DNA from 3 places in the Corynebacterium humireducens NBRC 106098 genome. Region 3 is predicted to be linked to each of the others. Evidence: riboswitches for the same ligand, from Rfam matches in the RefSeq annotation. Region 3 holds a riboswitch; each other region holds the start of a gene.
The links. A riboswitch is a leader RNA that binds a small molecule or an ion and turns the genes downstream of it on or off. The one in region 3 is predicted to bind thiamine pyrophosphate.
Positions count from the first base shown of each region.

Region 1 (9,866 bases), 810 kb from region 3:
TGCCGCATCTCGAGGATCTCACGCTTGTACATGTAGATCTGCTCGATGTTGAAACGCGAGCCGGGGGTGAACACCTCCTCCTCCAGGTCGTCGACCTCCTGTTCCAGCAGCTCGGCGATGCGGTAGTACTCGTCGACGAGGTGGTCCGCCACCCGCCAGGCCAGGGCGCCCGGTCCGAGGGCCACGAGCTCCGGATTCTCCTCGAAGGCGCCGGACAGCTCCGGCAGCTCCGCGCCGTGCCGGACGGTGATGATGAACTGCGGACCGATGAGGACCTGCACCTCACCGGTGGAGATGATCTCGCGGGAGTCCCCCTCCGAGGCCTCCGCCCGGAACTTCACGGAACGGACGACCATGAACAGCTGGTCGTCGTAACGCTCGACCTTGGGGCGCTGATGGGCGGTGACGGCGTCCTCGACGATGAGGGGGTGGATGCCGAACTGCTCCGCGACGCGCTCCATCTGGTGGGCGTCCGGCTCCCGCAGCCCCAGCCAGACGAAGCCGCTGCCGTGCTCGGCGACCTCGTTGAGGGCGGAGGAGGGGATGTACTCGCCGGGGAGGCGTTCGCCGTCCATAAACACGCGGCAGTGGTCGATCGCGCGCTCCACCGGGACCTTCAGGCGGGGGCGCGGCTCCGGGACATCCACGGGTCGGCGGGAGCGTTCGAATGGGCTGAGCACGCAGCCGAGTCTAGCCGCTCGGCCTTCCTATACTGGGCCGCATGTCCACCTGGAGAGAGCTCACCGACCGCAATCCCTCCCACTCCCACGACTACGCCCGCCGCTGGCAGACGATGCTCGACCGGGGCGAGGACATCGACGGCGAGGCCCGGCTTATCGACGCCCTCGTCCCCCGCGGCGCCCGCATCCTCGACGCGGGCTGCGGGCAGGGCCGCCTGGGCGGCTACCTGGCAGAACGGGGGCACCGGGTGACCGGGATCGACATCGACCCCGTGCTCATCGACCATGCCCGTGCCCGCTACGAGGGGGAGTGGCGCGTCGGCGACCTCTGCCACGACCCGCTGCCGACGGACTGCGACCTGGTGGTCGCGGCGGGCAACGTGATGTGCTTCCTCGACCCCTTCGGGCGTCAGGCGGCGCTGGACAACATCGCGGCGGCGCTGCGTCCCGGGGGCCGTTTCGTCGCCGGTTTCGGGGCGGGCCGCGGGTGGGCCTTCGACGACTTCCTGGCCACCGCCACGGCGGCCGGCCTGGAACCGGAGCACCTGTTCGGGACGTGGGACCTGCAGCCCTTCACCGAGGGCTCCGATTTTCTCGTGGCCGTCCTCACCAGGCCCGGTCAGCCTGGGCGAAGAACTCCCGCTCGTACACGCACGCCCTGAGGTAGGCGGTCATCGCCTGCTCCCGCTCCTCCGGGGACGCCGCCGCCAGGGCGGCCTCGGTGCGCTCGATCGCGGCGCGGGCCCCGGCGTTGAACTCCTCGCCGCCGTAGGTCGACAGCCAGGCGTGGTAGGGGTGGTCCGGGGTGTTGGCCCGGGCCAGCTCCATGCCGATCTCCGCGTAGAGCCAGAAGCAGGGCAGCACCGCGGCGGCGCCGACCACGTAGGGCTCGACGGCGCAGGAGGCGACGAGGAAGTTGGTGTAGGCGAGGGTGATCGGGGAGGGGTCGGTCACCTCGAGGTCGTTGCCGCCGAGCCAGTCGCGGTGCAGCTGGGCCTCACCCGCGAGGACCTCGCGTGCGGACTCCGCCCAGAAGATCTGGTCGGCCTGGGCCGGTGCGCGGGAGGACAGCAGCGCCAGGGCGCGGGAGTAGCGGTTGAGGTACTGGGCGTCCTGGTCGAGGTAGAAGGCGAAGTCCGCGTGGCGCAGCGCGCCGGAGGACAGTTCGCGGAGGAAGGCGAGGTCCATGATCTCGTTCCACACCTCACCGGTGGCGTCCCACATGGCCTGCGTGTGCGGGCCGGCGGGCGCCAGGTGCGGGGTGGGGGCGGGCACGTCGGTGCGCGGGGCCCACGGGCGGGCGGAGGCGGCGGCCTCGAGGCGGCGCATGCGGTGGAAGTGGTCGACGGGGCCGTGGCCGGTGCCCACGTCGAGGGCGTCGGAGTGGGTGATGGCCTCGTGCAGCCAGCGGGTCGCCCACTCGAGGGCGGTGGCGACGCTGTCGCCGGCGGCGATGCGGGTGGCCAGAGCGGCGGACAGGGAGCAGCCGGTGCCGTGGGTGTTCTGCGTGTCGACGCGCGGCGTCGGCACGTGGTGCACTGCACCGTCGGGGGAGACGACCGCGTTGTCGGCCTCCGGGCCGGTCAGGTGCCCACCCTTGACGATCACCACCGTGCCCGTCTCCGCCGCCAGCCCCCGGGCCTGCTCGATGCCCTCGTCGAGGGTGGTGGCCATCTCCGCGTCGCAGAGCACGGCCAGCTCACGCAGGTTCGGGGTGATCACGTCGACGCGGCGCACCAGGTCACGCACGGCGGCCTCGGCGTCCTCGTTGAGCAGGCGGTCGCCGGAGCTGGCCACCATCACCGGGTCGAGGATGACGTGGGGGACCGGGTGGGCCTCCAGCGCGGCGGAGACGACCGCGACTGTCTCGGCGTCGCCCAGCATGCCGATCTTCACGGCGTCGACGGTGACGTCGTCGAAGACGGCGGCCAGCTGCTCCCGCAGGAAGTCGTGCGGCGGGGTGTGCACGGAACGCACGCCGTGGGTGTTCTGGGCGACGAGGGCGGTGACCGCGGCCATGCCGAAGCCCCCGGCCGCGGCGATGGACTTCAGGTCGGCCTGGACGCCGGCGCCGCCGGTCGGGTCGGTGCCGGCGATGGAGAGAATACGGGGGGTCATGGGTGATCCTTCCAGGAGACGAGGTCCGCGATCTCCGCGGAGGTGAGGTGGTGGACGGCGTCGAGCCAGGCGGCCGCGAAGCCGCCCGGCCCGGTGGCGGAACGCGCCGCGACCTGCGCGGCGGCCCCCAGGTGCGCGTGTGCGGCGAGCACGGCGTCATGCTTCCCGACGCCCAGTCCCAGGTACGCCGCGCACACCGCGCCCAGGGCGCAGTCGGTGCCGCTGACGCGCGTGAGCAGCGGGTCACCGGAGGTCAGCCAGGTCTCGCGGCCGGGGGAGACGATGAGGTCGACGGGGCCGGACACCGCGACGACCGCCCCGGTGCTCTCCGCGAGGGCCCGCGCGGCCGGCAGGGCGTCTGTGACACGGTGCGCCGTGTCGACGCCCCGGCCCCCGGCCCCGCCGCCACCGAGGGCGGCGATCTCGGAGGCGTTGCCCCGGATTGCGGCGGGGGCGGCGAGGGTGGCGTCGGCAAGCAGGGAGCGCACGAACCTCGTGCGGTGACCGAGGACGCCGGCGCCGACGGGATCGAGGACCCAGGGGGTGTCCATGTCGGTGGCGCCGCGGACGGCGGCGCGCATCGCCTCGTAGCGGGCGGCGGTCGGGGTGCCCATGTTGACCAGCACCCCGGCGGCCAGACGGGCGAAATCCCCCGCCTCCTCCGGGGTGTCGATCATCGCGGGGGAGGCCCCGGCGGCGAGGAGGACGTTGGCGCTCAGGGCGGCGGCGACCGTGTTGGTCAGGCACTGCACCAGAGGCGCATCTGTACGCAACATGTCGCGGGCGTGCAGAACAGTGATGACAATCCCTTCGCTAGTCCGAACTAGAGCAGGTTCCGTGGGTGTGATCTCAGCGCGGCGACCGCGCACCCCATGTCGATGTGACAGAGATTACCATAGGGCGCATGAGCAGAGTCAGAGACACCACCGTGATCGGCGCCGGCATGGTCGGCCTCGCCACCGCCTGGCACCTGCAGGAACGCGGCCACAAGGTCACCGTCCTCGACCGGGAGGGCGTCGCCGCCGGCGCCTCCTGGGGCAACGCCGGCTGGCTGGCCCCCGCGAAGACCATCCCGCTGTCCGACCCCAGCCTGTGGCGCTACGGCCCCACCGCGCTTCTCGACGCCGACGCCGCCCTCTCCATGCCCCTCCGCGTCGACCCCGGCCTGTGGGCCTTCCTCGCCCGCTTCATGGCGCAGGCCACCGCCCGGGCCTGGGACGCGACGATGGCCGCACTGACCCCCATCGACCTGGTCGCCCTCGCCGCCTTCGACGAACTGGAGCTCGGCGGCGTCGACGCCTGGACACGGGAGGGCCCCTTCGTCATCGCCTTCGAGAAGGAGTCCCAGGCCGCCGGTTTCCTCCGCGAGCTCGACGGCGTGGTGCGCCACGGCCAGGAGGCCCCGCTCACCCCGCTGGACGCCGCGACCTCCCTGGCGCCCATGCTCTCCGACGCGGTCACCTGCGCCTACCGCCTCGATGGCCAACGCTTCATCGAACCCGGACCCTACGTCGAGGCACTCGGCCGGGCCGTCGTGGACCGGGGCGGACACCTGCGTACCGACGCCCACGTGGTCAGCGTCGTCGGCGGCACCGACCCGGCCGTCGTCCTCGACACCGGCGAGCGCCTCAGCACCGGCACCGTGGTCATCGCCACCGGCGCATGGCTGCCCCGCCTGGCCCAGGCCCACGGCGTGCGCACCCTCGTGCAGGCCGGACGCGGCTACTCCTTCACCGTGGACACCGAGCAGCCCGCCGAGCACCCCGTCTACCTGCCGCACCACCGCATCGCCTGCACGCCCTACCGGGGACGCTTCCGCATCGCCGGGACGATGGAGTTCCGCCGCCCCGACGAACCGCTCCACCCGCGGCGCATCGAGGCGATCGTCAACCAGGCCCGGCGCGTCATGACGGGCGTCGACCTGGACAACCGGCACGACGAGTGGGTGGGCTCCCGCCCCGTCACCCCGGACGGGCGACCCCTCGTCGGACGCACGGCCTCCGAGAACGTCTACGTCGCTGGCGGCCACGGCATGTGGGGCATCGTCCTCGGCCCCGCGACCGGCCGGTACCTGGCGCAGCTCATCGACACCGGCGAGACCCACCCGACGATCCGCCCCTTCGACCCGCTGCGCTAGGGATTGTCAACCGGTCGTGTGACCGGAACACCGGAATCTGTGGACAGGCCGGGTCTGTCCACAGGCCTGGGAAGGTGCTTCTCGACGAGTGCCTGTCGCCCGTCTACCGTGCGGGGCATGAACACCCTCGAGATGCTGCGGGCCCTGCGGGCCATGACCGTGCTGGGCGACATCGCCTCCGGCGCGGTCACCGTCGCTGACCTCGAGGCACTCGGCATCCGCGACGCCGCCGCGTGGGCGCGGCACGCCGCCACCTACCACGGGCCCACCCGGCAACGCGCCCGGCAGGCCGCCGCCCGCGCCGCCGGTGCCGGACTGTCCCCGGACGCGCTCATGGTCGTCGAGAAGCATGTCCGGAAGCTCCTGGCCGGCGCCGCCGTCACCGAATGGGAGCTGCGCGTCGAGCTGTGCGCCCTGCGCGGCACGGTGGAGGAGATCGACCGGGCTGCCGCCACCCGCGTGCGCGAGTACAACCGCGGGGTGGAGGACGCCGAGAGGAAGGCCTACGGCCGACGGGCCCTCAAGGGCGGCAAGAACACCGACGCCCTGGGCAACCGCACCTTCACGGTCACCGGTCCCGAGCGCGTCATCGCCGACGTGCTCGGCGGCATTCGCACCGTGGCCGGCCAGCTCCGTCGCGACGACCCGCGGCTGACCTACGAGCAGGCGATGTTCGACGCCTTCCTGGACACCCGGGGTGGCGGGCCCGCCCGCGAGGTGGTGATCACCGTGCTGCCGCTGCCGGAGTCGACGAAGGTGCTCCGGCAGGAGGGCGACGAGACCGTCTTCGCCCGCACCGACGGCACCACCATCACCGGCGCCGAACTGGTCGCCGAGGCGATGGTGGAGGAGGGCTACGTCGGGATCTTCGACCCTGTCCGCGGTGGGGTCAACGTGTACCGGGACGAGCGCTTCGCCAACTTCAAGCAGCGCGTCCTCCTATCCGCGGAGACGATCCTGTGCCCGCACCCGGGGTGCACCACCCCGGCGAACCAGTGCCAGGTGCACCACCTGACAGCGTGGGAGCAGGGTGGGGAGACGAACATAGAGAACCTGTCGATGGCGTGTGCCGTGCACAACGCGCGCAATGACGACGACCCGAACGCCCCACCCCGCAACGGTCGACTGGAACGCCGGGCGGGTGGGGTGGTACACCTGCCTCCCGACGGCGGGCCACCCCGGGAGAACATCCACCCGATACGGACACTCTCCGCTATGGCGCTCAGCCGCACCTAGTCCTGGACGTGGAGGACGATCGACCCGGTCGTCCTGCGCCCCTGCAGGTCCCGGTGCGCCTGGGCGGCGTCGGCGAGCGCGTACTCGCCGGAGATGCGGAACTTCAGGGTGCCGTCGACAACCGCCTGGGTGACCGCCTGCGCACGCATGCGGAACTCACCTTCCCCGGACGTCCAGGCGCCGATCGAGGGACGCGTGAGGAAGATCGACCCATGCGTGTTGAGCAGCTGCGGGTCGAAGGGCTCCACCGGCCCGGAGGCAGCGCCGAAGAGGCACACGGTGCCGCGCGGGCGGACCGCCTCGAGGGACTCGTGGAAGGTGTCCCGGCCGACGCCGTCGTAGACCACGTCCACACCCACGCCACCGTTGCGACGACGCACGATCTCGGCCAGGTTCTCGGAGTACCGGAACACCTCCGTGGCACCGGCCTCCAACGCCAGCTCGGCCTTCTCGTCGGTGGACACCACCGAGTAGACGCGTGCCCCCTTGTTCGCGGCCATCTGGGTGGCCAGCAGGCCCACGCCACCGGCACCGGCGGTGATGAGGCAGGAATCCCCCTCCTGCAGGTCGTAGACGCCGTAGGTGAGGTAGTGGGCGGTGATGCCCTGCAGGAGCATGGAGGCCGCCACGGTCGGGTCGACACCCTCCGGGACGGCGACGAGGCGGTCGCGGGGCACGCACACCTGCTCGGCGTAGGAGCCGAAGGCGTCACACCAGGCGACGACGGTGCCGGGGGCGATCTCGCCCTGCGGGTCGTGGACGACCCGGCCGGTGCCCTCCAGACCCGGCACGAAGGGGAGTCCCGCGTGGTAGACACCCTCCCGGTAGTAGGTGTCGATGTAGTTGACGCCGGCCACGAGGACGTCGACAAGCACTTCGTCGTCGTCGGGGACCGGCGCCTCGATGTCGCGCAGGACGAGGACCTCAGGTCCTCCGGTAGCTGTGATCTGGATTGCCTTCATGGCATCCAGGCTAGCCATCACTCAGCGGTGACGGTGGCGTTTTTCTGTCCCGGGGTCAGGCGACGCAGGCCGTGGGCGTAGAGGAACGCCGAGAACGCGACGACGACGGAGCTCATCGCGATGTGCGCGGGGATCGTCCAGCGGGGGATGCCCATGTTGAACTGGATGACGCCGATCACCCACTGGACGCCGATCATGACAACGAGGATCCAGCCGGTGTTCTTCGCGTCCCGGTTGGCCATGCCCCGGTAGAGCAGCCACATGACGGCCAGGGTGGTGGCCAGGTAGACGTACATCGTCGCGGCGTGGATGTAGGCCATGAGGGCGATGTCGACCTCCAGGCGACCCTCCATGCCGACACCCGCGTCACCGGAGTGCACGCCGGCGCCGGTGGTCATCGTGCCGGTGATGAGGACGACGGACAGGGAGACGGCGGCGACCACGGTGAGCAGGCGGATGCTCGGAGCGAAGACACGCACCTGCGGCAGGTGATCCGGCTCGGCCAGACGCATGTAGAGGAGTGCGGCGATCCACACCAGGACCATCGACGGCAGGAAGTGGATGGCCACCGCCCACCACTTCAGGTCCAGGTGGACGGAGATGCCGCCGATGACGGCCTGGGTGATGATGCCGATGCCGGAGAGCAGGGCGTAGACGATGATCTCCCGGCGACGGCGCGCCCGCCACACGGCGATGAACACGGCCAGGGCGATGGCGGCCAGCACCCAGGCGAGCAGACGGTTGCCGAACTCAATGGCCTGGTGGAGTGCCGGGGCGGCGCCGGCGACGGGGACGAGGGAACCCTCGTGGCAGTTGGGCCAGGTGTCGCAGCCGAGGCCGGAGCCGGTCACGCGGACGATCGACCCGGTGACGGTGATGCCGCCCTGCGCGATGAGCAGGATCATGGCCAGGATGCGCTGGAGACGCACCGAGGGGCCCCGGGTAGCTGGTGAATGGTCAGTGGCGTTCGCAGGGGTGGCGGTGTCAGTCACGTCGCCCATCCTATCTTTGTCGCTTGGTGTCGGGTGTGGGGTGTGTCGGGTGCTTGATCAGGCCTCGAAGCGGAACCATTTGACCGCGAGCGCCGTCGCGAGGAGGGCCCAGGCGGAGAGGATGAGCATCTGCATCCAGGGGAACACGCCGTCGAAGGCGAGGGCCAGGGCGGAGGCGAGGGCCACGGAGGGGATCGCGTTGTACCAGCCGGCGGCGTCGAGGTTCTGGGTGAACATCACCCAGCCGACCGCGCCGACCAGCAGGAACCAGATGAGGTTGGCCAGGGCCAGGACCATCTCCGAGGTCATGGTGCCGCCCATGAGCATGCCCATGGCGGTGAACGTGGCGATGCCGAAGAAGAGGATCACCAGTCCCAGCAGGACGCCGCCGGGGGAGGGGCGCCAGCCGAGCAGCAGCGCCACCGAGCTGAGCAGGACGATCTGCAGGCCGGCCATGGCCGCGACGGCGATGATCTTGCCGAGGATGATCGTCGAGGTCGGCACCCCGGATGCTCCCGTGCGTTTCAACGCCCCGTACCGACGGTCGAAGGCCACCGCGATCGCCTGCCCGGTGAAGCCGGAGCTCGACGTGGCGATGGCCAGCACCATCGGCAGGATCTCGTTGAGGCTGGTCTCGTCGTTGAGCATCGGCAGGCGCGCGGTGAGGATGAGCGCGACCAGCGGGATGATGACGCTGAGCAGCTGCTGCTCGCCGTGGCGCAGGAAGAGGATCGTCTCCATGCGGCCCTGGGCGGCGATCATCTTAGCGGGGGAGGCACGGCGGGGTGCGGGGCGGAAGGTTCCGGGTTCGAAACGGGTCTGTGTCATGTCAGCTCCTCAGGCTCCGGCCGGTGATCTCGAGGAAGACGGCCTCCAGGTTGCGGTGGTCGACGTCCAGTCGGCGGACGAGCACGTCCTGTTCGGCGGCGGCGGTGGCCAGCGCGGAGATGAGCTCCGGGGTGGCCGTCGCGGGGACCGCGTAGTTGAGCGGGCGGATCGACTGGATGCCCGGGGTGTCGGGGCAGAGTTGGGTGAGGCGGGCGTCGGCACGCGGGAGGTCGAGGGCGCTGTCGGTCTCGAAGCTCACCCGTGACCCGGTGCCGCCGGCGGTGAGTTCGGCGGGCGTGCCCTGGGCGACGACCCTGCCCTTGTCGATGATGACGATCCTGTCGGCCAGCGCCTCCGCCTCATCCATGAGGTGGGTGGTGAGGATGACCGTCACACCGTCGGCACGCAGGGCCTCGATGAGTTCCCAGACGGCGAGGCGTGACTGGGCGTCGAGGCCAGCGGTCGGTTCGTCGAGGAAGACGAGCTCGGGGCGGCCGATGATGGCCAGCGCCAGGGAGAGGCGCTGCTGCTGGCCGCCGGAGAGGCGACGCCACGTGGTGCGGCGTACCCCGTCGAGGCCGAGGAGGTCGATGAGCCACTCCGGGTCGTGCGGGTTCTCGTTGTAGGCGGCCGCCAGGCGGAGCATCTCGCCGACGCGGATGCCGGTGTAGGAGCCGCCGCCCTGCAGCATGATGCCGATCCGGTTGCGCACCTCCTCCGGCTGGGTGACCGGGTCGAGTCCGAGGACGCGGATGCGGCCGGAGGTGGGACGTGTGAATCCCTCGCACATTTCGATGGTGGTGGTCTTGCCGGCGCCGTTGGGGCCGAGCAGGGCGAAGACCTCACCGCGTTCCGCCGTCAACGAGATCCCGTCGACAGCGGTGGTGGGTCCGAAGGACTTGACCACATTCTC
Region 1 covers NZ_CP005286.1:1,331,170-1,341,035, forward strand. The annotation lists gene B842_RS06645 (magnesium and cobalt transport protein CorA) at 1-680, opposite strand, end outside; gene B842_RS06650 (class I SAM-dependent methyltransferase) at 722-1,342, shown strand; partial or broken gene B842_RS06655 (bifunctional hydroxymethylpyrimidine kinase/phosphomethylpyrimidine kinase) at 1,287-2,792, opposite strand; gene thiM (hydroxyethylthiazole kinase) at 2,795-3,604, opposite strand; TPP riboswitch at 3,586-3,681, opposite strand; gene B842_RS06665 (NAD(P)/FAD-dependent oxidoreductase) at 3,703-4,935, shown strand; gene B842_RS06670 (HNH endonuclease signature motif containing protein) at 5,053-6,171, shown strand; gene B842_RS06675 (quinone oxidoreductase family protein) at 6,168-7,133, opposite strand; gene B842_RS06680 (COX15/CtaA family protein) at 7,151-8,125, opposite strand; gene B842_RS06685 (ABC transporter permease) at 8,183-8,953, opposite strand; gene B842_RS06690 (ABC transporter ATP-binding protein) at 8,955-9,866, opposite strand, start outside.
Region 1: another riboswitch for thiamine pyrophosphate. It lies ahead of thiM (hydroxyethylthiazole kinase); the one in region 3 lies ahead of B842_RS10575 (3-oxoacyl-ACP reductase).

Region 2 (9,866 bases), 1.2 Mb from region 3:
GCGCGGTGGTGAGGATGCCCACCGCCACCGAGGCGCGGGCGCCGTAGATGGTGCGGGCGTAGATGTCGCAGCCCTGCCGGTCGAAGCCGAAGGGGTGGCCCGGCTGCGGGTCCGCCAGGGAGTTGGACAGGGTGCAGGCGCGCGGGTCGATGGACGTGAACAGCTGCGGGAACAGCGATATGAGCACGGCCACGAGGATGAGCAGGGCCGAGACCCAGAACAGCGGGCGGCGGCGCAGGTTGCGCCACGCCTCGCCCCACATGGAGGAGGGGGCGGACTCGTCGGCGACGGCGTCGACGGCCCCGAGGCCGGTCTCGTCGGTCTCGGCGATGTAGTGGTCCTGGCCGGGGCGGAGCTGCAGCTTGCTCTCCGCGAGGATGTCGTCCTCGCCGGCCGGGTTGGCGACGTTGCGGTTGATGTCAGGCATAGCGGATCCTCGGGTCGAGCACGGCGTAGATCAGGTCCACGACGAGGTTGGCGACGATGTAGACGATGACGAGCACCGTGGTGAAGGACACCACCGTCGTCGGTTCGCCCTTGATGATCGCCTGGTAGATGGTGCCGCCGACACCGTTGATGGCGAAGATGCCCTCGGTGACGATGGCGCCGCCCATGAGCGCGCCCAGGTCCGCACCGAGGAAGGTGGCGACGGGGATGAGCGAGTTGCGCAGCACGTGACGGCTCATGACCTGCCCGCCGGACAGCCCCTTGGCGCGGGCGGTGCGCACGTAGTCGGCGCGGAGATTCTCGCTCACCGACTGGCGCGTCAGGCGCAGGACGTAGGCGAAGGACACGGCGCCGAGCACCACCGCGGGCATGAGCAGTGCGGTGAACGTCTCCCGCGAGCCCACGGTGACGGGGAGTATCCCCCATTTCACGCCGACGAGGAACTGCAGGACGAAACCGATGACGAAGCTGGGCACGGCGATGACGATCAGCGACATGACCAGGACGGTGGAGTCGAAGATGCCGCCGCGGCGCACGCCGGCGATGACGCCGAAGATGATGCCGAAGAAGGCCTCGAAGACGAGTGCCATGACGGCCAGTTTGATGGTCACCGGGAAGGCCCGGGCCATGACGTCGGCGACGGGTTGTCCCGAGAAGGTGGTTCCGAAGTCGAGGGTGAGGATTCCCTTGAGGTAGAGCAGGTACTGGACGATGAAGGGTTTGTCCAGGTTGTACTCCGCCTCGATGCGGGCGCGGGCGGCCTCGGACAGGCCGCGGTCACCGCCCAGCGCCTGGACCGGGTCGCCGGGCATGAGGAAGACGAGTGCGTAGATGAGGAGGGTGGCCCCGAAGAACACGGGGATCATCTGGAGCAGTCGTCGCCCGATGTAGCGCAACATAACTATTCCTTGTGGGTGTGATGGTGGCATTCAGGCAGATACCCGCGTGACGCACCAGGCGTCACGCGGGTATCGGTTGTCACGGTGAACCGCCGACGCTAGTTCTTCGTGATGTTGTAGTACAGCGGCTGGTCCTTCCAGGAGAACACGACGTTCTCGACGTGCTCACTGGAACCACCGGTCAGGTTGGAGTACCACAGCGGGATGGCCGGCAGATCCTGGAAGAGGATCTCCTGGGCCTCGTTGTAGATGCGGGAGGCGTCCTCCGGGGTCTCCGCGGCCGCGGCCTCGGCGAGCTTGGCGTCGAAGTCCGGGTTGGAGTAGTCACCGTCATTGGAGCCGGCGCCGGTGCCGTAGAGCGGGCCGAGGAAGTTACCCTGCGACGGGTAGTCGGCCTGCCAGCCGGTGCGGAAGGCACCCTGGATGGTGCGGCCGGTGACGTCGTCACGCAGGGACTTGAAGTCCGGGTACGGGTTGCCCACGGCCTCGATGCCGAGGGTGTTGCGGATGGAGTTGACCACCGCGTCGACCCAGGCCTGGTGGCCACCGTCGGCGTTGTAGGAGAGGGTGAACTCGCCGGTGAACGGGGAGATCTCGTCGGCCTGGGCCCACAGGTCCTTCGCCTTCTCCGGGTCGTAGTCGAGGACGTCGTTGCCCACGATGTCACCGTCGTAGCCCGGCAGGACCGGGGAGGTGAAGTCGGTGGCCGGGGTGCGGGTGCCCTGGAAGATGGCCTCGGTGACCTCGGCGCGGTTGATGGCGTGGGAGATCGCCTGGCGACGCAGCTTGCCCTCCTCGCCGCCCCAGTGCTCGACGCGCTCCGGGATGGTGAAGGACTGGAAGATGGCGGAGGCCTGGTTGGCGGCGCGGTCACCGAGCTCGTTCTCGAAGGTGGCGAACGCGGAGTCCGGGATGGCGTCCAGGACGTCGAGGTTGCCGGCCAGGAGGTCGTTGTAGGCGGCGTCCTGCTGGGCGTAGAAGACGAACTTGATGCCGTCGTTCTGCGGGGTGCGCTCGCCCTGGTAGTTCTCGTTCGGGACGATGGTGGCGTCCTGGTTGTGGTTCCACTCGAGCAGCTTGTAGGGGCCGTTGCCGTTGGGCTTCTCACCGAAGCCGGCCTCGTCCTCGCGGGCCTCGTCGGGCAGCGGGTAGAAGGCGGAGTAGCCCAGGCGCATCGGGAAGTCGGCCTCGGGCTGGTTCAGCTCGATGGTGAAGGTCTTGTCGTCGATGACCTCGAGGCCCTCCATGGACTCCTTGCCCTCCTCGTAGCCGAGGATCGGCTCGAAGAAGTAGGCGGAGAGGTGGGAGTTGGCCACGGCGTGGTTCCAGGTGTCCACGAAGTGCTGGGCGGTGATCTCGGTGCCGTCGGCGAAGGTCCAGCCGTCCTTGAGGGTGACGCGGTAGCTCTTCTCCCCCTCGGGCTCGATGGACTCGGCCATCTCGTTGTGGATCTCACCGTCGGCGTCGTAGTAGACGAGGCCGGAGTAGATCATGTCGACGATGCGTCCGCCGCCCACCTCGTTGGTGTTCGAGGGAATGAGCGGGTTCTGCGGCTCGGTGCCGTTGGCGAGGATGTACTTGTCCCCGCCGGAGCCGCCGGCGGCTCCGTTGTCCCCGGAATCGGTACAGGCGACCAGGCCGAACCCGAGTGTGGTGGCTGCGAGTAGGGCCAGAGTCTTCTTGCTGAGTGTCATGTGGTGGACCTCCAGTGTGAAAGGACTTAATCTTCTGTTCACGCTACCGCGTGACGTCCATCACCCCCCACTTGTGATGAGACTGTGACCACAAGGTTACGCACACGCCATGAACTAGTGTCACCTTTCCGGCTGCTCAGGGGGTTATCAGCCGGTGCTCAGCCCCCGGCCACCGCCACCCCCGACGTCACCCCCCGCCCGATCGGACCCCTGCTCCATGCCGAGACTCTGTGGGATTTCCTCACCAGGTCAACGCAAAGTCCACCGGAACAGCACCGTGCTCGGCGTAGAACGCCTCCTCCTGCGCCGCCCACATCTCCCAGAAACGTCCGTAGCCGGTGTCGCGGCGCAGGGCACGGACGCGGCGGACGTCCACGGGGGCGTCGATACGCACGCTGAGCACCTCGCCCAGCTCCCGCGCAGCGCTTATCGACGCCGCCGTCACCGCCCCCACCCCCTCCACGATGAGCGACTCCCGCGGGTCCAGCGCCACCCACTCCCCCGGGGCGTCGGCCTCCCAGTCCCAGCGTCGGTAGCCGGGTCGCGTCGGGTGCAGCACGTCCTCGACCACCATGCGGGAGGCCTCCGCCAGCCCGGACCAGCCCGGGTAGAAGTCGTCGAGGTGAACCACCCGCAGGCCCGTGCGCCGCCCCACGGCAGTGGCGAAGGTGGTCTTGCCGGCCCCGGAGGGACCGTCGACGAGCACCGTCAGGCGTGTCACGCCACGCCCAGGAAACGGAAGGAACCGACCGCCACCGCGATGCCGATGGCCGCCACGGAGGCGACGAGGCACACGGACATGACGACCCAGTCGCGGCCCGAGAGCGTCGACTCCCGCGCCCACGTGCGGCCGTGCTCGGCGACGCGGTTGAAGCCCCGGGCCTCCATCGCGGTGGCCAGCTTGGTGCCGCGCCGCAGAGAGAGCACGAGCAGGCCGAAGGCGAGCGTGAGGAAGTGACGGATGCGCCCCTGGTCGGCGATGCCCCGGGCCCGGCGGGCGCGGCGCATGGAGTCGAGGTCGTCGCGGAACAGGGAGACCAGGCGGGTCGCCGCCACCGCCCCCAGCACGAAACGGGCGGGCAGACGCAGCACCTGCGCCAGGCCGTCGCCGAGGTCCGTGGGGTCGACGTCCGCCGACAGGACGACGACCGGCAGCCCCACCGCCAGCACACGCACGAAGATCGCCGCCGCCAGCTGCAGGGAGTTGTCCGTCACGTGGATGAGCAGGAAGTGGAGGTACGTCTCCCCCTCCGGGCGGCCGTAGAGCGCCATGGGGACCGCCGCCAACGGCGCGGCCAGCAGGATCGGCCAGCCGCGCCGCAGCAGCCGGCCCCAGCTCACCCCGCACAACGGGGCCGCGAGCAGCGTGAAGCCCAGCGCCACCGCCGCGGAGACGATGTCCACCGACAGCAGCAGCGGCGTGGTCAGCAGGATGAGGGCCAGGATGCGGGTGACCGGGTTGATGCCGGCGAGCAGATTCATCGGACCTCCACGAGATGGTCGCCGAGGGCGTGGGCGTAGAGCTCGTCATGGGTGATCGACGCGACGGTCACGCCGCGGTCGGTGAGTTCCCGGACCATGCCGACGAGCTCGACGAAGGTGGTGGGGTCCTGGCCGAAGGTCGGCTCGTCGAGGACGAGCAGCGCGGGGGCGTTGACCAGGGCGGTGGCCACGGAGAGCCGGCGCTTCTCCCCGCCCGACAGGGTGAAGGGGTTGGCGTCGGCGAGGTGGGTGAGGCGGAGGCGGTGCAGGAGGTCGTCGATACGCTCCTGCGGGCCGCCGGACACGGCCATCTCCTCGGCGACGGTGCGGGCGACGAACTGGTGCTCCGGGTCCTGGAAGACGTAGCCCACCCGCTGTGCAAGCTGCCGCGAACTCCAGGCGTGGGGGCTCTTCCGCAGGCCCTGCCGCAGCTCCTCCGCGTAGGTGAGCTCGCCGCCGACGGGGTCGAGAAGCCCGGCCAGCGTCAGCGCGAGCGTCGACTTCCCGGCGCCGTTGGGCCCGGTGATGACCGTCGACGCGCCCTGCGGCAGGTCGAGGGTGCGCGGCGGCCCCCAGATGGTCTGCAGGTCACGGGCGCTGACCAGCGGCGGCGTCCCGGGGGCCACGCCGCGGGCGGCCGGCAGGACCGGCGGGGCGGGCAGGCCGGCGGCGGTGCTCTCGTGGAGGCCGTCCTCGTCGAGGTGGAGGAAACGGTCCATGAGCGGGACCCACAGCTGCGGGCGGTGCTCGACGACGAACAGCGTGGCGTCGGTCTCCGCGGCGACGGCGGTCACCGCCTCGACGACCTCGCGCTGCCCGACGGGGTCGAGGTTGGCGGTGGGCTCGTCGAGGAGGATGAGATCCGCCCCCATGGCGATGACGCCCGCCAGGGCGAGACGCTGCTTCTGCCCGCCGGACAGGTGCCGGGTCGGGTGGTCCAGCGGCAGGTCGAGGCCGACGAGGTCGAGGGCGCGGCGCACGCGCGGCCAGATCTCCTCGCGCGGGATGCGCAGGTTCTCGCAGCCGAAGGCGACGTCGTCGCCGACGCGGGAGGCGATGACCTGGGAGTCGGGGTCCTGCAGGACCATGCCGACCGTCCCGTCGATGGTGAGGGTGCCGGTCTGGTCGCCGTCCTCCTCGTCACCGAGCAGGCCGGCCAGCGCGGCCAGGAGAGTGGACTTGCCTGCGCCGGAACGGCCGGTCAGCAGCACCTTCTCCCCGCGTTCCAGGCGCAGGGAGATGTTCTCCAGCGCCGGGTCCACCCGGGAGGCGTGCCGCCAGCCGAGACCGCGGGCCTCGACGAGTGCAGTCATCTACACGCGCTTCCGTCCGGCCGCGAAACGGTCCAGCGCGCCGGTCCCGGCCAGGGCCTTGACCAACCAGTGGCCGAGGAGCCCCGCGAGGATCACCCCGGAGATCACGCCGCAGGTGAGGTAGATCGAGTTGAAGGCCAGCGACTTCGCGATGTTCGCGCTCGTGAACAGCGAGACCAGGAAGTTGCCCACCGAGGCTCCCGCGCCGGCGAGCATGGCGACGGGGAGGGTGAAACGCCGGTACGCGAAGGCCGCGAAGACGAGCTCCGCGCCGATGCCCTGGGCGATGCCGTGGTAGAGGGTCTCGATGCCCCACTGGTTGCCCAGCAGCGCGGAGACGGCGGCGGCGAGGACCTCGACGAAGATCGCGGCACCCGGCTTCCGGATCACCAGCCCGCCGATGACGCCGCCGAGCAGCCAGATGCCCAGGGCCAGGCCGCCGAAGCCGGGGGTGAGCGCATCCATGGCGGTGGTCCAGGCGAAGCCGATGGAGTTCCACACCCAGAAGATGAGGCCGGTCGCCACGCCGAGGACGGAGGCGATGATGATGTCGATGACGCGCCACGAGGAGCGGGCGCGCGTTCTTGCAGCAGTGGTGGTCACTGGGATCTCCCTAGCGCCGGTATTAACCGGATCAGGTTCGACGGTCCGCCGTTGCGGCATCTCAGCCCGGACTCGCACCGGGCACCCGTGGACGAAAGTGGTCGGGCGTCAGTCTAGCCCAGCGACCCAGCGGGTACCGTCCTGACCTCCGGGACGCTTCCACGCGACCTCCACGTCGGCGTCGCCGGCGAGCTCGACGACGCCGCGCCCGATGAGCCTCTCCAGCTGCTCGAGCTCCGCGGCGGCGCACTCCAGGTGCAGCAGGAGGACCCCGTCGCCGGCGATCATGTCCACCTCGGCGTCGTGCCCCCACGTGAACACGAGGTGCCCGCGGCCTTCCTCGGCATCCCACTCCGTGTGCGCCGTGTCGGCGAAAGTGGAGACCAGGGACCGAGCGTAACGCCCCGGGCGATCACACCTGACCCGGGCAGTGGAGGAAGCCGTCATGTCCGTCACGTTACCCCAGCACCCCCAGCAGAAGGTCATGGAGCCGCACGTCGACGCCCTGCCGGGCCGCCATCCGGCAGATCGCACCGACCTGGGAGTCCAGCTCGTGGGGACGCCCGGCGAGCAGGTCCCGGTGCATCGAACTGGTCGCCGTGGCGGGCATGCGGTCGGCGAACTCCAGGGTGCGTTCGACCACGTCGTCGCTGAGCGGCACCCCGTTCGCGCGGGCCGTGGACTCGACCTCCCGCATGAGCGCCTCCAGCGTCGGCCGCAGCCGGGTGCGCAGCTCCCCGAGCGGGGCCTGCGCCAGCGCCCCGAGCGCCCCGGTGGTGGTCACGTACATGGCCTTCTCCCACACGTCGACGATGATGTCGTCACGTGCGGTGGCGTCGACGCCCGCGGAGTTCAGCGCCGCCACCAGCTTTCCGACGACTCTCTCCTCCCCTCCCACGTCATACGACACAGGGCCCCCGTGGAACTCCACCCGCCCCGGGCCGGTGTGGTGGTAGTAGCCGCGCACGACACCCGGCAGAGTGCGCTCCCACCCCACGACCGCGGCGACGCGGGAGGGCACCTCGACGGAGTTCTGCGTGACGGCGACGTGGGCGCCGGCGGGGAGGGCGTCGAGAAGCGCGGGGAGGTCGGTCGCGGCGGTGACCTTCACCGCCAGCAGGACGACGTCGACGGGGCCGGCCTCGGCGAGACTGCCGACGGCGTCCACCGGGATCGGCGGGTCGTCGTTGAGACGCAGCCCCTCGGTGCGCAGCACGTCGAGGGTCTCGCCGCGCGCGATGAACACCACGTCATGCCCCGCCCGCACCAGGGACCCGCCGAACCATCCACCGACCGCACCGACACCCACCACTGCTGTTCTCATGCGACCATTCTAAGGAACGCTCTAGAATGTTCTTATTTCCTCCCTGAAAGGTGCGCACCATGGCCGGTGGACTTCTAGCACTGCTTGACGACGTCGCCCTCATCGCCCGCGCCGCCGCCGCCAGCGTCGATGACGTGGCGGCGGCCGCCGGCAAGACCTCGGTGAAGGCCGCCGGCGTGGTCGTCGACGACGCCGCCGTGACCCCCCGTTACGTCACCGGCATCCAGCCGGCCCGTGAGCTGCCGATGATCTGGCGGATCACCAAGGGCTCACTGGTCAACAAGCTGGTCATCATCCTCCCCGTCGCCCTGCTCCTGTCCTGGCTGGCCCCGTGGGCGCTGACCCCGATCCTCATGCTCGGCGGCACGTACCTGTGCTTCGAGGGCGCCCACAAGGTGCTCCACAAGCTCAAGGGCCACGGCAAGGGCGAGGGGGACACCCACGCGCAGGGTGCAGACAAGACCGCCGCCGACGAGGACAAACTGGTCAAGGGCGCGATCATGACCGACCTGATCCTCTCCGCGGAGATCATGGTCATCTCCCTCAACGAGGTCGCCCACCAGCCGATGGCCTTCCGCGCCGCCGTCCTGGTGGTCGTGGCGATCGGCATCACCGCCCTGGTCTACGGCGCGGTCGGCGTGCTGGTGAAGATGGACGACATCGGCCTCCACATGACCGAACGGGGCGGCCCCGGCGCCGCCTTCGGCCGTGGCCTGGTCACCGCGATGCCGAAGGTGCTGTCCACGATCGCGGTGGTGGGCACATTCGCGATGCTGTGGGTCGGCGGCCACATCATCCTGGTGGGCCTCGCCGAGTTCGGCGTCACCTGGCCCTACGACACGATCCACTCCCTGGAGGTCGCCGCCGGTGGCGGCATCCTCGGCTGGCTGGTCAACACCTTCTTCTCGCTGGTGTTCGGCCTGCTGTGGGGCATGGTGGTCGCCCTCACCGTCGACGGGGTGCAGGCGCTGACCGGCCGGAAGGAAGCGGCGGCGCACTAGCGAGACTCCGACCGGTAGGCGACATCGGCGTCGACTCGTCCCTCGCCAGGGGAAACATCAGGGCGCCGCGCCCAAGTTGTCGCGGCCGGTCAGGAGGAATTCCGGCGCCCCACCGGGCGACCCGCCGCCCGCCACTCGGGGTAGCCCTCCGCGAGCCTCACCGCCTGCAGGCCCGCCTCCCGGAGGCGGGTCACCGCGTGGGCGGCGAAGACGCAGTAGGGGCCGCGGCAGTACGCCACGACCGTCCGGTCGGCGGGCAGCTCCGCGAGGCGGCGGTCGAGGTCGGCGAGAGGGATGTTGACCGCGCCCTCCGCATGGCCGGCGGCGAACTCGGGGGCGGGGCGGACGTCGACAAGCAGGGCGTCACCGGCGCGCTGCAGGTCGTCGAACTCCTCGAAGGAGACCGCACGGACGCCGTCGACCTCGGCGAAGAAGGCGTCGGCGAGGGTGCTGATGTCCGCGATGTGCGACTGCGCCAGCCCCCGGACGGCGAGGTGGAGGTCGGCCACCTCGTCGTCGGCGACGCGGTAGACGCGGGAGGTGCCCTCCGCGCGGCGGGTCACCAGGCCGGCGGCGGCGAGGATCTGCAGGTGGCGGGAGGTGTTGGCCACGGAGGCGGCGACCTGCTGCGAGAGAGACTCGACGGTGCGCTCGCCCTGCAGGAGCACGTCGAGGATCTCGACGCGCTTGGCGTGGCCCAGGGCGGCGCCGATCCGGGCGATGTGGCCGAAGATCTCGTCCTTGAAGGCGCGGGGGTCGCTCGCTTGCGGTGGCATGCCCCTGATTGTACTGTTCAAGCAATTCATTGAATAGTTGAGGAGCCTGGCATGACCCGACCACAACTCGGCCTCCGGCAGAACGCCGCCCAGTTCACCCTGCTCGTGGCCGTCAACGCCCTCGTCGGCGGCATGGTCGGCCAACAGCAGACCACCCTCCCCCTCCTCGCCGAGCAGGTGTTCCACCTCACCGGCTACACCTTCGTCTTCGCCTACGTCGCCGCCTTCGGCATCGCCAAGGCCGCCTCCAACTACGTCGCCGGGGTCCTCTCCGACCGCCACGGCCGCCGCCCCGTCCTCCTCGCAGGCTGGCTCTTCGGCCTCCCC
Region 2 covers NZ_CP005286.1:959,139-969,004, reverse strand. The annotation lists gene B842_RS04940 (ABC transporter permease) at 1-427, opposite strand, end outside; gene B842_RS04935 (ABC transporter permease) at 420-1,346, opposite strand; gene B842_RS04930 (peptide ABC transporter substrate-binding protein) at 1,445-3,040, opposite strand; gene B842_RS04925 (nucleoside/nucleotide kinase family protein) at 3,282-3,761, opposite strand; gene B842_RS04920 (energy-coupling factor transporter transmembrane component T family protein) at 3,758-4,522, opposite strand; gene B842_RS04915 (ABC transporter ATP-binding protein) at 4,519-5,835, opposite strand; gene B842_RS04910 (ECF transporter S component) at 5,836-6,438, opposite strand; TPP riboswitch at 6,429-6,537, opposite strand; gene B842_RS04905 (DUF2218 domain-containing protein) at 6,547-6,885, opposite strand; gene B842_RS04900 (2-dehydropantoate 2-reductase) at 6,896-7,762, opposite strand; gene B842_RS04895 (DUF808 domain-containing protein) at 7,822-8,763, shown strand; gene B842_RS04890 (metalloregulator ArsR/SmtB family transcription factor) at 8,853-9,539, opposite strand; gene B842_RS04885 (MFS transporter) at 9,591-9,866, shown strand, end outside.
Region 2: another riboswitch for thiamine pyrophosphate. It lies ahead of B842_RS04910 (ECF transporter S component); the one in region 3 lies ahead of B842_RS10575 (3-oxoacyl-ACP reductase).

Region 3 (9,866 bases):
GCGTGGCCCTCCATGCCCAGCGGCACGATCGTGAGAATCGCACCGATGAGCAGCAGCGGCTGCGCGATCCACCTGCGGAAGATCAGCCCCGACACACCGACGATGAGACAGACGACCGCCACCACGGACCACGCCAGCGCCGTCGCCACCTGGCTCACGGCCACACCCCACATGTCCAGTGCCAGCGCGTTCCGGAACGGCGTGCCCGACACGTCGGAGAGCACCAGCGGGATCTGGACCGTGGCGATGAGACCGAAGCACAGCGTCGCCACCGCACCCGTCCGCGCCGCGATGTCACCGTCGACGCTCAGCGGCGCCTCGACGAGGCGTGAGTTGTCGTTGTCCGGCACCTTCGGCGAGATGTAGAACGCCGAGAACATGAACGAACCGACGGCCAGCGCCGCCAGCATCCAGCCCACCGCGCGGGTGAACGGCAGACCCCAGGTGGTCACCGGCCCCGGATCGGGGATGCCCAGCGCCACGAGCGACTCCGTGAGGAACTCGAAGGAGATCGTCGCGCCCACCAGTCCGGCGACGGCGAAGAACAGGAGGTAGAGCGGCCACGTGGGCCTCACCCTCGCCGTGCTTCTCGACGCCTGCGTGGTTTCTTCCCTGACCTGCGGTGCTGACATGCGCTCTACCCTAATCCGCTTCCCGTGGCAGGCATAGCCGGAGACCCGGCACGTGAAACTGCTCACTACCTGGGAACTTTTCTTCCTGGGCAGGTCGGTGCGTTAAGATCTAGCACGCATGCCTCCGTAGCTCAGTGGATTAGAGCAGTCGGCTTCTACCCGATTGGTCGCGGGTTCGAATCCTGCCGGGGGCGCTTCTCACCTCCCGGTGTCGATCGCCGGTGAACATCACCGATCCCGGCCGCCGGGACGGGCGATGTTCACCGGCGATCGACCTCCCCGGGGTGGTTACAGCACCATCGCCGCCGCCCAGCCGGCGATGAGCAGCGGGATGTTGAAGTGGAGGAACGTCGGGATCACCGAGTCCCGGATATGGTCGTGCTGCCCGTCCGCGTTGAGACCGGAGGTCGGACCCAGCGTCGAGTCCGAGGCCGGGGAACCCGCGTCACCGAGGGCGCCGGCCGTGCCGATGATCGCCACCGTCGCGACCGGCGAGAAACCCATCGTCAGGCACAGGGGGACGAAGATGGTGGCGATGATGGGGAGCGTCGAGAAGCTGGAGCCGATGCCCATGGTGACGATGAGGCCGACGACCAGCATCGCCAACGCCGCCGCCGGCTTCGAGCCCGCGAACAGGTCGGCGGCCGCCACGACGAGGGACTCCACCTCGCCGGTGGCGGACATCACCGCGGCGAAGCCCTGGGCGGTGATCATGATGAAGCCGATCAGCGCCATCATCTTCATGCCGGAGGTGAAGATGTCGTCGGCCTGCCCCCACTTCACCGCACCCGTCGCGAGGAAGATCGCCAGACCCGTGAGCGAACCGACGAGCAGCGAGTTCGCCTCCGAACCACCGGCCTGCATGACGACCTGGATGGCGAACGTCGCGACGATCGCGATGAGCGCCACCACCACGCGGTAACGGGAGATCGGCTCGTCCTCCACGCCGGTGCCGACGGTGATGGGGCGGTCGGCGTAGTCACGGGGGCGTCGGTAAGTGAAGAGCACCGCGATGAGCAGACCGACGATCATGCCGGACGCCGGCAGGGACATGGTGGTCACGATGTTGATGCCGCTGGTGTCCAGGCCGGCGCGCTCGATGTTGCCCAGCAGAATGTCGTTGAGGAAGATGTTTCCGAAGCCGATCGGGATCCACATGTAGGTGGTGACCAGGCCGAACGTCATGACGACGGCGACGAGACGACGATCGATCCGCAGACGGTTGAACACCGCCAGCAGCGGCGGGATGATCAGCGGGATGAACGCGATGTGCACCGGGATGAGGTTCTGCGACATGACCGCCATCGCCAGGATGCCGGCGACCATACCCCACTTCGTCCACATGATCGTGCGGGTCTTCGCGGAGGTGCTGTCGACGCCCAACTTCCCGATCAGCCAGTTCGCCAGCAGATTCGGCAGCCCCGAACTCGCCACCGCCATGGCGAAGGCACCGAGCAACGCATAGGACAACGCGATCTGCGCACCCCCGGACAACCCCTCCTGGAAGGCGAGCATCGTCCCGTCCAGGCCCAGCCCACCCAGCAGGCCACCCACGATGGCACCGATGAACAGAGCCAGAACCACATGGACCCTGACGACGGACAGTATGAGCATTACCAGCACGGCGATCAGCACGGCATTCATGAGTGCCAGAATATGTGGTTCGGTGCGGTGGTCTGACATCAGGTCGGGGGCGGGGACGGTGGGGCGTCGATTAGCCTGGGTCCCATGACTCTCCCCTCCCCCAGCCCGGAATCTTTCGCGGTCGTGACCGGCGCCAGCCAGGGCATCGGCATGGCCATGGCCCGTGACCTCGCGTCGATGGGCCACAATCTGATTGTGGTGGCGCGTCGAGAAGCGGTGCTCCGCGAGCTTGCCGACGCCCTCGAGGCCGCCCACGGCGTCACCGTCGAGGTCGTCGCCGCCGACCTGAGCAAGCATGAGGACGTCTCGCGCCTCATCGAGCACATGGATGCGCGGGAGGTGTCGATCCTCATCAACTCGGCGGGTATCGCCACGTTCGGCCCGCTGGTCAGGCAGGACTGGGATCATGAGGTCGATCAGTTCCACCTCAACGCCACCGCCGTGCACCGGCTCACGCGCGCGGTTCTCGACGGCATGCTGGCCCGACGCTCCGGCGCGATCTGCAACGTCGGTTCCGCGGCGGGCAACGTGCCGATTCCGAACAACGCGACGTACGTGTTCACGAAGGCCGGCGTCAACGCCTTCACGGAGGCGCTGCACTACGAGCTCAAGGGCACCGGCGTGACGTGCACGCTGCTCGCGCCGGGTCCGGTGCGGGACGCGGTGGTGCCGGAGGAGGAGAAGTCGATCGTCGACAAGGTGGTCCCCGATTTCCTGTGGACCACCTACGAGTCCTGCTCCCGCGAGACCCTCGAGGCGATGGCGAAGAACCAGCGCCGCGTCGTCCCGGGTCCGCTGAGCAAGGCGATGAACGCGATCTCCAAGGTGGCGCCGACGGGGCTGCTCGCCCCGCTGATCGGCCGTTTCTACGCGAAGATGGGAGCCTGACGTGAACGTCGCACCGAAGAATGACCGCCTCGTGTGGGTCGACCTGGAGATGACCGGTCTCGACCCTGACAGGCACGTCATCGTCGAGATCGCCGCGCTGGTGACCGACGCGAACCTGCAGATCATCGGCGAGGGCGTCGACCTGGTCGTCCACGCCACCGAGGAGGAACTGGCGGAGATGGACGATTTCGTCACCAACATGCACGAATCCTCCGGCCTCACCGAGCAGATCCGCACCTCGACCGTGACCATGGAGGAGGCCGAGGACGCCGTGCTCGCGCTCATCGCCGAGCACTGCAGCCCGGAGCACCCGGCCCCGCTGGCCGGCAACTCCATCGCCACGGACCGGGCGTTCCTCCGTGCGCAGATGCCGCGTCTCGACGCCGCCCTGCACTACCGCATGGTCGACGTCTCCTCCATCAAGGAGCTGGCACGCCGCTGGTTCCCGAAGGCGTACTTCAACCAGCCGGAGAAGGGACTGGCCCACCGCGCGCTGGCGGACATCGTGGAGTCCATCCGCGAACTCGACTACTACCGACGCTCCGTCTTCGTCCCCGCGCCGGGCCCGGAGTCCGCCGCCGCAGCCGAGTGTTCGGCGGCCGCAACCGCCCACTACCAGCGGTTTTTGTAATTCGGGGATAATGGGTTAATCTGTAGTCCGCTGCGATACAGCAGCGATGGTGGCTGTAGTTCAGTTGGTAGAGCACCAGGTTGTGATCCTGGGTGTCGCGGGTTCGAGCCCCGTCAGCCACCCCGAGGGAAACGCCCTCCGGCTTCGTGCCGGAGGGCGTTTCGCATTTCCCACACGCAGGGTCGAGAGGACATGGTCGGGGCCGGAGTGGTCTCGAACGTGCACCGCGCCTGGCGGACTGGTCCCGACCATGTGATCCCGCACCAGCGAAGGGCGCTCCCCGCCCCGCCCATCTCCTATACTGTCGGCGCCAGTCAACCAAAGGAGAGAACATGACGTTCAGCATGGACAAGGGCAACGAGTTCGTCGCGGAGACCCAGTCGCCGGAGGGCGCGGCGGCCTGGAAGGAGCAGCTCGACGCCTTCGCGCCGGGCGCGTCCGACTGGGTCGTCGGTGCCGTGTTCGGCGGCACCTACCAGCGGGAGGGCATCGACCTGCGCACCCGCCAGCTGCTCAACATCGCCGCGCTGGCCGCGATGGGTGGCGTTGAGCCGCAGCTCACGGGCCACATCAAGACGGCTCTCGACGTGGCCGGGATGAGCCGGCAGGAGGTCGGCGAGTCCATCGTCCACCTCATGCCGTACATCGGCGTGCCCAAGACGCTGGCCGCCATGCGCTGCATGAAGGCCGCCGTCGAGGGCTGACCCCCTACTCCGAGAGGTGCCCGCGCAGCGTCGTCCCCTGGTAGGAGGTGCGGAACACGCCGCGCTCCTGCAGGACGGGGATGACCATGTCGACGAAGTCCTCGATGCCGGCGGGCAGGGACGGCGGCATGAGGTTGAAGCCGTCGGCGCCGCCCTCCTCGACCCAGCGCTGCATCTCGTCGGCGATCTGCTCGGGAGTGCCCACGAAGGTGGCGTGCCCGCCGCCGGCGGCGAGGTAGCCCAGCAGCTCACGGACGGTGGGCTGGCGGGACTCGATGATGCGCAGGATCGTCGCGTAGCGGCCCTGCGGTCCGGTGAACTCCTCCAGTGGCGGCAGCGGAGGCACAGGGGCATCGAGTTCCCACTCCGAGGTGTCCTGCTGGATGAAGTACTCCAGCCCCCGCAGGGCGTCCGCGACGGGCAGCAGCTCGTTGAGCGCGCGCTGCTTGGCGCGGGCCTCCTCCTCGGTGCGGCCGACATAGGTGACCAGGCCGGGCATGACGATCAGCCCGTCCGGGTCGCGGCCCAGCTCCTGTGCCCGGCGGCGGACGTCGAGGCGGTACTCGCGGGCCATCTCCAGGTCCCACGCCACGGCGTAGATGCCCTCGGCGTAGCGGGCCGCCAGGTCGCGCCCCGGCTCGGAGGCCCCGGCCTGGAACAGGACGGGGCGGCCCTGCGGGCCGGCGGGGATGTTGAGCGGACCGGCGACGTCGAAGAAGTCGCCGGAGTGGTGGGGCGTCGACAAGCGGGAGGCGTCGGCCCAGGACTCGTCGCACACGACGGCGTCGGCCGGGAAGGAGTCCCACAGGTCGTTGACCACGCGGATGAACTCGTCGGCGCGGGCGTAGCGCTCGGCGTGCGGCGGGAGGGCCGGCATGCCGTGGTTGCGGGCCTCGTCGTCGCCCATGGAGGTGACGACGTTGATCCCGGCGCGCCCACCGGAGATGTGGTCGAGGCTGGCCAGGAGGCGGGCGGCGTGGAACGGGGGCCAGAAGGTCGCGGAGATGGTCGTGACCAGGCCGATGTGTTCCGTGGCGCGGGCCAGGGCGGTGAGCGTGGTCACCGGCTCCAGGAACCAGGCGGGGCCACCGCCGACGCCGCCGATCGCCGCGGACTGGCCGTCGGCGAGGAAGAAGGCGTCGAGGCAGCCGCGCTCGGCGATCTGCGCGAGCTCCTCCCAGTAGGTGATGTCACCGAGGCGGTGCACCGAGGAGTCCTCCGCACGCCAGGCGGAGGTGTGGTGTCCCGCCGCGAAGGCGAAGAGGTTGATGTGCACGGATCTAGTCCTTGACCAGGCCGCCGTCGACGACCAGGTTCTGGCCGGTGATGGAGCGTGCCCACGGGGAGGCGAAGAAGAGGATCGCGTCGGCGAACTCCTCCGGGGTGGTCACCGACTGCAGCGGGGTGCCCTGCGCGATGAAGTCGAAGACCTCGTCCGGGGTGGCGGCGGAGGCGTCCGTCTTGCGCAGCAGGCCGCCGGACAGCATGTTGACGGTGACGCCGCGCGGTCCCAGGTCGGCGGCGAGGGTGCGGGTGAGGGAGAGCAGGGCGGCCTTCGCGGCGGTGTAGTCGTGGTACGGCACGACCGGGTACTGGAAGAGGTTGGTGCCGATGGTGATGACGCGGCCCGAACCGAACTCGTCGAAGCCCGGCAGCGCGGCCTGGGTGACGTTGAGGGTGCCCTGGACGGCGCCCGCGAACTGGCTCTCGAAACGCCCGTAGGTGATCTCGTCGGCCTTCGGGCGGGCGTCGCCGTCGAAGGAGAAGTCGATGAGCGCGTTGGACACGACGGTGGTCACGGGCGTGCCGAACGCCTCGCGGGCCTGCGCGAACAGGGCGTCGATCTGCGCGCGGTCACGGACGTCCGCCTGGATGGCGACCGCCTGCCCCGGGTGCTTCTCGACGAGCGCCTCCGCCTCCTCCGCCGAGGAGAAGTAGTTGATCACGACCTTGGCGCCCTCACGCAGGAACGCCTCGGTGACGGCCTTGCCGAGCCCGCGGGCTCCGCCGGTGACCAGCACGATCTGCTCGTTGATGGGTGTTGCGGTGATGGACATGCGTACGCCTTTCTCGGTGAGAAGGCGAAGGTAGCGCCTCGTGGACATTCCCTTCGCCAGCATTAACTGGATCAGGTTCGACGGGTGTGTTCTCAGCTGCCCTCTTCAGGGGCAGCACCCCGTGTCACGTGACCGCCACCATACCAACTCGCGGGGGCGGGCCCAGCCGGTGGCGTCGGGAAACCCCGGGCCGATACTTTCCGTATCCTCGATTGCACATCCACTAATGAAAGGACCGGAGCCATGAACGCTCACGATCCCCGCTCGCTCCACCCCACGATCGACCCACCGCAGCAGACCCAGCCCCACCCGGGCCTCGACGCCGAACTGGAGCCGAAGGCCGACCTCGGACTCGACACCTACGAGGGCCACGGCCGCCTCCGGGGCCGGAAGGCCCTGATCACCGGCGGCGACTCCGGCATCGGCGCCGCCGTGGCCGTCGCCTACGCCCGCGAGGGTGCCGACGTCGCCATCTCCTACCTCCCCGAGGAGGAGCCCGACGCCCGGAAGATCATCCAGGCCATCGAGGACGCCGGCCAGAAGGCCCTGGCGCTACCCGGTGACCTGCAGGAACTCGCACAGTGCGAGAAGATCGTCGCCGACACCGTCGAGGCCTTCGGCGGGCTGGACATCCTGGTGAACAACGCCTCCCGCCAGATCTGGCACGACGGCATCGAGAACATCCCCGACGAGGACTTCGACGCCACCATGAAGTCCAACGTCTACTCCGCCTTCCGCGTGACCAAGGCGGCGATCCCGCACCTGCAGCCCGGCGCGGCGATCATCTTCACCTCATCCATCCAGGCGTACCAGCCCTCCCCGCACCTGCTCGACTACGCCCTGACCAAGGCCGCGATGAACAACCTGTCGAAGGGACTGGCCGAGCAGCTCGCCCCGGAGGGCATCCGCGTCAACGCCGTCGCCCCGGGCCCGGTGTGGACCCCGCTGCAGCCCTCCCACGGGCAGCCGCCGGAGAAGATCGAGGGCTTCGGGCAGCAGACCCCACTGGGGCGCGCCGGGCAGCCGGCCGAGCTGGCCGGGGCGTTCGTGTTCCTCGCCTCCGACGAGGCCTCCTACGTCATGGGGGAGACGCTGGGCGTCACGGGCGGCACGCCCACCCCGTGATCACCAGGCCGAGGTCTCGTCGGCGTTGCCCTTCTTCCACTTCTCCCACGGGATGTTCCAGTCGCCGAGGCCGTCCCAGCCGGAGAGGGTCCCGCCGACGGTGTTGCGCACCACGACGGGGTCGCCGCGCTTGACGGTGTTCTGGAACCACTGCGCAGCCTCGTCGGTGACGTTGATGCAGCCGTGGGAGACGTTGCGGTAGCCCTGGTCCCCCACCGACCACGGGGCGCCGTGCACGTAGATGCCCGACCAGGACATCTGCGTGGCGTAGGCGACCTTCGTCTTGTAGCCGCCCTGGTCGTAGGCCAGGCCGTAGGTCATGGAGTCCATGATCATCGACTCCAGCTGGTCACCGACGATGTACGTGCCGTTCGGCGTGGCCCAGCGTTCCGTGTCCCGTCCCAGCGACACCGGGATGGTGCGCAGCACCTCACCGTTGCGGGAGACGGTCATGGTCTTGGTGGCGTCGTCGACGACGGTGCGCACGTCCTCGCCGATGGTGAAGCTCATCGCGTTGTCCTTCGAGCCCCACACGCCGCCGCCGAGATCCTTTCCGTAGAGGTCGGCCTCGACGGTGACCTCCGTGCCCGGGGTCCAGAACTCCGCCGGCCGCCAGCGCAGCTCGGAGTTGTTCAGCCAGTAGAACGCGCCCTCCACGGGCGGCGAGGTGGTCACGGTGATGGCGTCCTGCGCCGCCTGCCGGTCCTTGATGGGAGTGCCGAAACGCATGGTGATGGTCTGCGCGACGCCGACCACGGCGCCGTCGAGAGGTGCCAGGGCGACACCGCTTGTCGACGCCGGGTCGGGCGTCGAGAAGCTCACCGTCGTCCTCTGCCCCGCCCGGTCCTCTGCGACGACCTTGTACGTGCGGTGGTAGCCGAGCACCTCCGTGGTGGTCCACGTCCGGCCGTCCGCCGACAGCTCCGACTCCACGACCTTGCCGTCCTGGTTGGTCATGGTGACCGAACGCAGCCCCTCCTCCGAGGTGACGGTGACCGGCTCCGTCGGATCGTGGTCCCGGGCCCCGTCCTTCACCGACACCAGCGTCGGCGCCGGGGCGACGGACGTCTCCACCGCCGTCCCGCTTGCCGACGACCCCTCGATCGTGCAGCCCGCCACGAGACCGCCGACCAGTACGGCCGCGACCGCCCCTGCTCCGAACCGCCGCAGCGGGATGAAACCGAACCTCAAGAAAATTCCTCTGCCGTGGTACGGGGCGCACCGTCCGCGCCCCACTCAATACGTGACAGCGTAACCGTTCCGGGAGAGGCTGACCAAGATTCCATCATGAACCATGCTTTTAAGACGTGCATGACATGCCTCAAAAACGCCTTTTGACCTGGCGATTTGTCAGGTTACATGATTGCCTGTTATATTTTTCTTCGTTGCCCGGACAGCCCGAGACAAAGGGAAGAACGGAAAACGGAAAGCGCCATTAGCTCAATTGGTAGAGCAACTGACTCTTAATCAGTGGGTTCGGGGTTCGATTCCCTGATGGCGCACAACAAGGACAGGCCCCGCAGTGTTTCACTGCGGGGCCTGTTGCGTTGCTCCCGGGCTCCCCGAACAACGTCGAGATCACATCGTCGGGAGGACCCCCGCTACGCCGTATACGTTCGAGACCACATGTGCTTCCGACCATCTGGTCTCGAACTTGTCCGGCGCCCTACAGCAGCGCCACCGCACCGAACAGCGTCAGCGCCACCGCGACGATGTAGCCCGCCAGCTTCACCATCAACTCCTGACGCTCCCGCATCCACTCGAAGGCGCGCCCGAAAGCGGAGTACGGGTACGCACGTACCATGCCGACGAACACCGCCGACACGGTAGGCAGGCTGAGCGCCAGGCTGGCGTAGACGACGAGGCCGACGTAGCGCACAGCCACGTGGTAGTCACCGGCGGAGAGGTAGGCCAGGCCGGTGAAGAACGGCACGGAGGTGGCCGACTGCACCGCGCCGAGGATGAAGCCGACGAGCACCGTCTTCGCGGAGGGCGCCTGCAGGGGCTCCAGGATCCGGCGGACCAGGGGCGAGTCCCCGTCGCCGGAGCTGCGGAGGGTGAGCAAGAAGGTGAGCACGCCGGTGGCGATGAGCAGGATGCCGAACACCGGGGACTCCAGGGCCCGTTGCACCAGGTCGCCCAGCCCGTCGAAGACCAGCATGGTGACGAGGGAGAGGACGAAGAC
Region 3 covers NZ_CP005286.1:2,138,333-2,148,198, forward strand. The annotation lists gene B842_RS10535 (bifunctional copper resistance protein CopD/cytochrome c oxidase assembly protein) at 1-632, opposite strand, end outside; tRNA gene B842_RS10540 (tRNA-Arg) at 753-826, shown strand; gene B842_RS10545 (Na+/H+ antiporter family protein) at 921-2,276, opposite strand; gene cmrA (mycolate reductase) at 2,361-3,164, shown strand; gene orn (oligoribonuclease) at 3,166-3,795, shown strand; tRNA gene B842_RS10560 (tRNA-His) at 3,845-3,917, shown strand; gene B842_RS10565 (carboxymuconolactone decarboxylase family protein) at 4,128-4,499, shown strand; gene B842_RS10570 (LLM class flavin-dependent oxidoreductase) at 4,504-5,775, opposite strand; gene B842_RS10575 (3-oxoacyl-ACP reductase) at 5,780-6,556, opposite strand; TPP riboswitch at 6,587-6,688, opposite strand; gene B842_RS10580 (SDR family oxidoreductase) at 6,800-7,681, shown strand; gene B842_RS10585 (L,D-transpeptidase) at 7,682-8,872, opposite strand; tRNA gene B842_RS10590 (tRNA-Lys) at 9,111-9,183, shown strand; gene B842_RS10595 (membrane protein) at 9,348-9,866, opposite strand, start outside.